One region of the Curtobacterium sp. AC268 genome, then DNA from elsewhere that is predicted to be linked to it. Evidence: predicted binding sites of a transcription regulator. Region 1 holds the regulator's gene; the other holds the start of a gene.
What was found. Region 1 encodes HspR, which represses chaperone genes until heat shock. Its sites were predicted from a motif close to AAGTTGAGTCNNNNNGACTCAACTT; they were not measured.

Region 1 (3,397 bases):
GCCAGAAGATCCGCGGGGGCTTCGAGAAGTTCAAGCTCGTGCAGATCGGCGAGAAGGGCGAGGCGTTCGACCCGAACATCCACGAGGCGATCGTCCAGCTCCCCACCCCGGGTGCCACCGGACAGACCGTCGCGGACGTCGTCGAGCCGGGCTACAAGCTCGGTGAGCGGGTCCTCCGCGCGGCCAAGGTCGCGGTGGCGGTCCCGGCCTGAGCCGGGTCCCCACGGTGACGACAGAAGAAGGCAGGTGATCCATGGCCAGTCAGGATTGGTTCGACAAGGACTTCTACAAGGTCCTCGGCGTGTCCAAGGACGCCTCCGACGCCGAGCTGAAGAAGACGTACCGCAAGCTCGCGCGGCAGTTCCACCCGGACTCCAACCCGGGTGACGCCGCCGCCGAGAACCGCTTCAAGGAGATCAGCGAGGCGTACTCGGTGCTCTCCGACAAGGAGCAGCGCCAGGAGTACGACCAGGTTCGTGCCATGGGCTCCGGCGCCCGCTTCACGGCGGGCGGCGGGGGCCAGGGCGGGTTCGAGGACGTCTTCGGCGGGATGTTCGGGCAGCAGGGCGGTGGCGGACAGCGCGTCCGCTTCGGCCAGAGCGGCCCTGGCGGTGCCGGCGGTTTCGAGGACATCCTCGGCGGGATGTTCGGTGGGGGTGGTGGCTTCGGCCAGACCTCCGGCGGCTACCGCGGCTTCGGTGGGCCGACGAAGGGCCGCGACGTCACGGCGTCGACGACCCTCGACTTCACGACGGCGATCGCCGGTGACACCGTCAAGCTGTCGCAGGGCAACGGCCGACCGGTGAACGTTCGCATCCCAGCGGGTGTCGCCGACGGCCAGAAGATCCGTCTGCGCGGCCGCGGCGAGCCCTCGCCCGACGGTGGTGAGGCCGGTGACCTCGTGGTCGCCGTGTCGGTGCGGAAGCACCCGGTGTTCGAGCGCGACGGGCTCAACCTGCGTGTGGACGTCCCCGTGACGTTCACCGAGGCAGCGCTCGGCGCGACGATCGAGGTCCCGACGCTCGGCGGGTCGCCCGTGAAGCTCAAGGTCGCCGCCGGCACGCCGTCGGGTCGCGTCCTGCGCGTCAAGGGCCGCGGCGTCACGACGAAGAACGGCACGGGCGACCTGCTCGCGACCGTCCAGGTCGCGGTGCCGTCGCACCTGTCGGACAAGCAGCGCGAGGCAGTCGAGGCACTCGCGGCTGCGCTGCCCGACGAGAACCCCCGCGAGGACCTCCTCGCCAAGGCGCGCGACTAGCGGGCGCAACCACAGCAGTAGACCCGGCTTGGAGGCCCGGCGCGGCTCCGTCAGGAAGCCACCCCGAGCCTCCAGGCTGGTTTCCACCCCACGCGGACGACGGAAAGGAACGCGCCATGACCGACATGGACGAGAACTCGCCCGTCTTCGCGATCGCGGTCGCGGCGGAGCTCGCCGAGATGCACCCGCAGACGCTGCGGCAGTACGACCGGCTCGGCCTCGTCGTGCCGGGTCGCACCCGGGGTGGGTCGCGGCGCTACTCGATGCGCGACGTGGTGCAGCTTCGCGAGATCGCGCGCCTCGGCTCCGAGGGGGTGTCGCTGGAGGGCATCCGGCGGGTGCTCGACCTGGAGAACGAGAACAAGGCGCTCCGCGACCGGGTGCGGGAACTCGAGTCGGCGCTGGCCGACCAGCTCATCAACCGGCCCGGCGCACGGGTCTTCGCAGCCACCGCGAGTGGTGCGGCGATCTCGCTCAAGGCGGGGTCGCGGCCGCAGCGGAACACGCAGATCGTGTTGTACCGCGGGCCGCGCTGAGTGTCGGAGAGCGCAGAACGCCCCCGGTGACCATCTGGTCACCGGGGGCGTTCTGTGAGCCGGGGCTCAGTTGATGGTGAAGTGGACGGGCGCTTCGCTGGTGGCGTTGCCGGGGGCGGTCTGCTTCGCGGTGAGGACGTAGCTACCGCGGGCGAGGTCGATGTTCGACTCGGCGCTCCAGTTGCCGTCAGCGTTGACCTTCGCGGTCGTGACGACGCGGGTGGTGCCGCGGATCTCGATCGTGGCTCCGGCCTGGCCGGTACCGGTGAAGGTGGGGCGGGGCCCGGTCGCGGTGCCGTTCGTCTCGGGAGACGTGACCGCGATCGGCGCTGCCGCGGCGGCGGCGATGGTGAAGTGGACGGGCGCTTCGCTGGTGGCGTTGCCGGGGGCGGTCTGCTTCGCGGTGAGGACGTAGCTACCGCGGGCGAGGTCGATGTTCGACTCGGCGCTCCAGTTGCCGTCAGCGTTGACCTTCGCGGTCGTGACGACGCGGGTGGTGCCGCGGATCTCGATCGTGGCTCCGGCCTGGCCGGTACCGGTGAAGGTGGGGCGGGGCCCGGTCGCGGTGCCGTTCATCTCGGGAGTCTCGACCACGACCGGTGCGACGGAGTCGTCTTCGGCGGCGAACGCGATGTCGCGCATGACCGAGGTGCGGCCGTCCGCGGTGGTCTGGGTGAAGGTGAGCTCGTAGCCCTTGGCGCTGGTGAGGTCCGCGTCCGCCTTCCACGTGCCTACGCCGGAGCGTGAGCCGGTGACCTCGGCGCTGAACACCTGGTGGCCGTCCTGGTCCGTGGCGGTGACGGTCGCGCCGGCCTCGGCCTTGCCGGAGAACGTGCGGGCACCGGGCGCGTAGGCGTTGTCGTCGGCGATGCCGTCGACCTGCAGGAGGCGGGGGAGCGCCACACGCTCGGACGTCCCGACGAAGTCGCGGCCGTCGAAGACCAGGTTGACCATGTCGAGCTGCTTGCCGGTCGCGGCGGCGGCTATCGTGTAGCTCCACACCGCATCGGCGCTGGTGACGTGACCGACGACGCGGTCGCCGTCGAGGATCCAGAGCCCAGGAGCGTCATCGTGCTCCCCGACCACCTGGACGCGCCCGTCCGGGTAGACGAACACGGACCGGAGGGACGGTGCGGCGGCAGTCGGGTCGATCGGCAGCTGCTCGAGCGCGACGGGCACGCGGGCCGAGGAGGTGCCGTCGGCAGTGCGTCCGACGACGTAGACCGTGGAGCCGACGCGGTCCTGCGGGAGCCGAGCGGAGTAGCCGGTCTCGCCGAGGCTGGCGTCGGCGATGGTGGAGCCGGCTTCGTCCTGCACGACGACCGAGTCGACGTCCTCAGTGACGGAACCGGCCACGACGAACGACCCGTCGAGGACGCGCCCCTTCTGCACGACCGTCGGCGCCTGCGGCGCCTCCGATGCCGCCGGCGAGAACCGCACGTCGCGGAGCTCGTTCTTCCGACCGTCGGTCGTCGTCTGCGTGAGGGTGATCACGTGGTCGGAGTCGGCGAGGTCGGCATCGGCGTTCCAGGTGCCGGTCCCGTTGCGTGCCCCGCTGACCTCGGTCGTGAACAGGGTGGCGCCCGAGGTGGTGTCCTTCGCG
Region 2 (3,397 bases), 420 kb from region 1:
CTTCACGGCGAACGAGAACGCCGAGATGCAGGGTCGTGTGCAGGCCGCCCGGATCTACCACATGACCGACGACCACGGCGTGCGGGACCTGCTGTCCTTCCTCATCGCCCGCGACACCATGCACCAGAACATGTGGGCGACCGCCGCCGCCGAGCTGCGCGAGAAGGGCGTCGAGGGCTTCCCCGTGCCGAGCAACTTCCCGCAGTCGAAGGAGAACCAGGAGGTCAACTACCAGTACCTCAACTTCTCCGACGGTGCCGAGGCGAAGAACGGCCCGTGGGCGAGCGGCCCCTCGTTCGACGGCAAGGGCGAGTACTCGTACCACGACGGTCCGACCACCTCGGTCCCGATGCCCCCGCCCACGCACCCCGACGTCCGGCTCTACGGCACCACCGAGCTGCCGAACGTCGTCGAGAAGACGGCCGGCCTGGTGCAGGACAAGCTGAACAAGGAGTAGTCCCGACGGTCGCCCACGCGACCGACGGAACGACAGGAGGCCCGGCGCACGACGTGCACCGGGCCTCCTGTCCGTCAGGTGGTCACCGCGCCGACGGGGCGGACCCGCCCACGGTCATCAGCGCCCCCGTCTCGGGTTCTTCGTCGCGTGGTGCCTCGAAGATGCCCGAGTAGGCGCGGACCGCGCTCCACCCCGCGATCAGCAGGGCCGTGCCGAGGACCGCCGCGACCCAGGGCGCCAGGAGCGACTGCTCGAACAGCCGGGGCGCGGCGACCCAGGTCAGGAACGTGCCGGTCAGGCTGCCGGTGGCCCCGAGGAGCACGGCGGTGCGCCGGTCCAGGCTCGTCAGCGCGAGCGCCGCGGTGACGACGAGGACCGCGACCACCGCGTTCAGCAGGACGGACGTCATCGCTCAGCTCCTCACTCGGCGGCGGCGCCGGAACCGACCGCGAGATGCTCGGACGCGCCGCCGACGGTGACGGCGATCTTGCGCGGCTTCGCGGACTCCTTGACGGGGATCGTGACGCTCAGCACGCCGTTGTCGTACCCGGCGGTGATGCGCTCGGCGTCCAGGCCGTCGCCGAGCGTCAGCTGCCGGACGAACGTGCCGGGCTGGCGCTCACGCGTGAGCCACTGCGAGCCCTCGGGCGCGCCCAGGGTGCGCTCGGCGCGGATGGTCAGGACGGAGCCGTCCACGTCGATGTCGACGGAGCCCGGGTCGATGCCGGGCAGGTCGACGTCGAGGACGTAGTGGTCCCCGGTGCGGTACAGGTCCATCGGCATCGAGCGCGGACCAGCTGCGGTGCCGAGGAGCGAACCCGCGAGTCGGTCGAGCTCGCGGAACGGGTCGAAGTTCATCGTCATCGAAATCAACTCCTTCGTGGTTCTCGTTGAGTCCCCTCGACTCAACTGCCACCGTTTTAGCACTCGACTCTGGCGAGTGCCAAGAGATCGCTCAGAGGACGCCGAGAACTCAGCCGAGCAGGGGCGCCAGGAACGGGTCGATGACCGCCCACGTCGCGTCGGGGGCCTCGAGGTGAGGCAGGTGCCCGGCCGCCGGGACCTCGGCGAACACCGCACCCGGCACGGCCGCAGCGACCGCACGACCGTACGCCGGGGTCACGACCCGGTCGCTCGCGCCGGACACCACGAGCGTCGGCACCCGTACGGCCCCGAGTCGACCGAGCAGGCTCGGGTCGCTCATCGACCGGCCGGCGATCACCGCCATGGTCTGCCCGTTCGACCGCTGCGCCGCCCGCTGTTCCTCGGTGACGGACGCCGGGTCCTGGTACCCCCGCGCGGGATCGTGCCAGGCGACCTCGGCCAGCCCGCGGGCATCGAGGGCGAAGAAGTCGGCGATCGGTTCGCCCTCGACCACCGCACCCACCCCGTCGATGTCGACCACAGCACCGACGACCCCGGCGTACCGGTCGTCGCCAGCTGCCTGCAGGGCCATCTCGAGGGCGATCCAGCCGCCGATCGAGGACCCGACCACCACGACGTCCTGCTCTCCGGCGGTGACGAGCTGCTCGAGGTACGCGGTCGCCAGGGCCGGGACGGAGTCGATCCCGTCCGGGCGCGGGGTACCGTCCCACCCGGGGTGTGTGGGGGCGACGACGTGGAGGGTGGGTGCGAGGTGCGCGACGATCGGCGCGACGGTCCGGGGGCCGCCGCCGCCATGCAGGACGAGCGCGGTGCGGGTGTGGGTGTCGGTCATGGGTGCTCCGTATCAACATGTTTATGTACGAGTATTGATACCGTAGCACCATGCCGACCGACCTCGAAGCCCTGGGCCACGCCGTCAAGCGGGCGCAGTACCGCAACCACCGCACGATGGACGCCGCCCTCCGTGACCTCGGCGTGACGCTCGTGCAGTGGGACGCCCTGCGCGCCATCGACCGGATGCCCCACGCATCGGGGCACGACCTCGCCGTCGCGACGTTCCAGAGCGACCAGGCCTTCGGCACCCTCGCGAACCGGATGCTCGACCGCGGGCTCATCACCCGGACCGCCGGTCGGGGTCGGCGGATCGAGCACGCGATCACCGAGGACGGTCGGCGGGTGCTCGACGAGGGACACCGCATCGCCGAGGGGGTGCTCGACTCCCTGTTCGCACCGCTCGACGAGCCGCGACGAGCGGCGCTCCTGCAGCTCCTCACGACCCTGACGGGCTCCGCCGAACCGTTCGGCGCGCAAAACGTACACAGTGCGAATGGTTCGTTGAACTGACCGTTCACTTTGTGAAAGAGTTCAGCCGTCCGAAGGGGACACACGGCAAGCAAGAAAGGCGGGACACGACATGCACAGCACGTACTCCGGGATGCCTCGGACGGCACGGATCGGTGGCAGTCACACGCGCGTCGGTCTCACCGACCCGGCGATCATCGACGCCTACGTCGAGCGTCGCATCCAGGACCCCTCGCTGCTCGCCGGTCGTTCCGAACCGTCCTACGCGGACTTCTTCAGCACGCCTGCCGTTTAGCAAGGAGCGCATGACCCCATGCCGTTGACCGTCGTCCGTCGAGAGCACGTCCACCTCTACGCCCGCGAACCCGAGTCCGGGGTCGCGAAGACCGCCGTCGACGCGCTGCTCCGCCTGCAGCACGCCGAGGACCAGCAGATCGAGTCCGCCCGCATCGAGAGCGGCCTGTCGAAGAACGAGTTCCTCGCCGTCCGGTACATGCTCCAGGCACACCGGGACGGCCGCACGATGGGCCCGAAGGACCTCGCCGTGATGCTCGCCGTCTCGAACGCCTCGGTCACCAAGATCGTCGACGGGCTCGTGCAGAAGGGTCTGCTGTCCCGCACGGCGCACCCCACCGACCGTCGTGCGCAGGTGCTCGCCCCGACCGACCGGGCCGCCGACAAGATCGACGCCTCGTACGCGCGCTTCCACGCGGCCGTCGTCGAGGTGCTCGAACAACTCCCCGACACGGACAA

Region 2: the regulator HspR is predicted to act here: its motif matches at 1,345-1,369, upstream of ACZZ9K_RS10995 (Hsp20/alpha crystallin family protein).

Annotation. Positions count from the first base shown of each region.
Region 1 covers NZ_OZ409878.1:2,733,358-2,736,754, forward strand. The annotation lists gene ACZZ9K_RS13030 (nucleotide exchange factor GrpE) at 1-212, shown strand, start outside; gene ACZZ9K_RS13035 (DnaJ C-terminal domain-containing protein) at 254-1,258, shown strand; gene ACZZ9K_RS13040 (heat shock protein transcriptional repressor HspR) at 1,384-1,794, shown strand; gene ACZZ9K_RS13045 (Ig-like domain-containing protein) at 1,861-3,397, opposite strand, start outside.
Region 2 covers NZ_OZ409878.1:2,312,908-2,316,304, forward strand. The annotation lists gene ACZZ9K_RS10985 (manganese catalase) at 1-457, shown strand, start outside; gene ACZZ9K_RS10990 (hypothetical protein) at 540-866, opposite strand; gene ACZZ9K_RS10995 (Hsp20/alpha crystallin family protein) at 878-1,321, opposite strand; gene ACZZ9K_RS11000 (alpha/beta fold hydrolase) at 1,431-2,174, opposite strand; gene ACZZ9K_RS11005 (MarR family winged helix-turn-helix transcriptional regulator) at 2,225-2,686, shown strand; gene ACZZ9K_RS11010 (hypothetical protein) at 2,757-2,939, shown strand; gene ACZZ9K_RS11015 (MarR family winged helix-turn-helix transcriptional regulator) at 2,958-3,397, shown strand, end outside.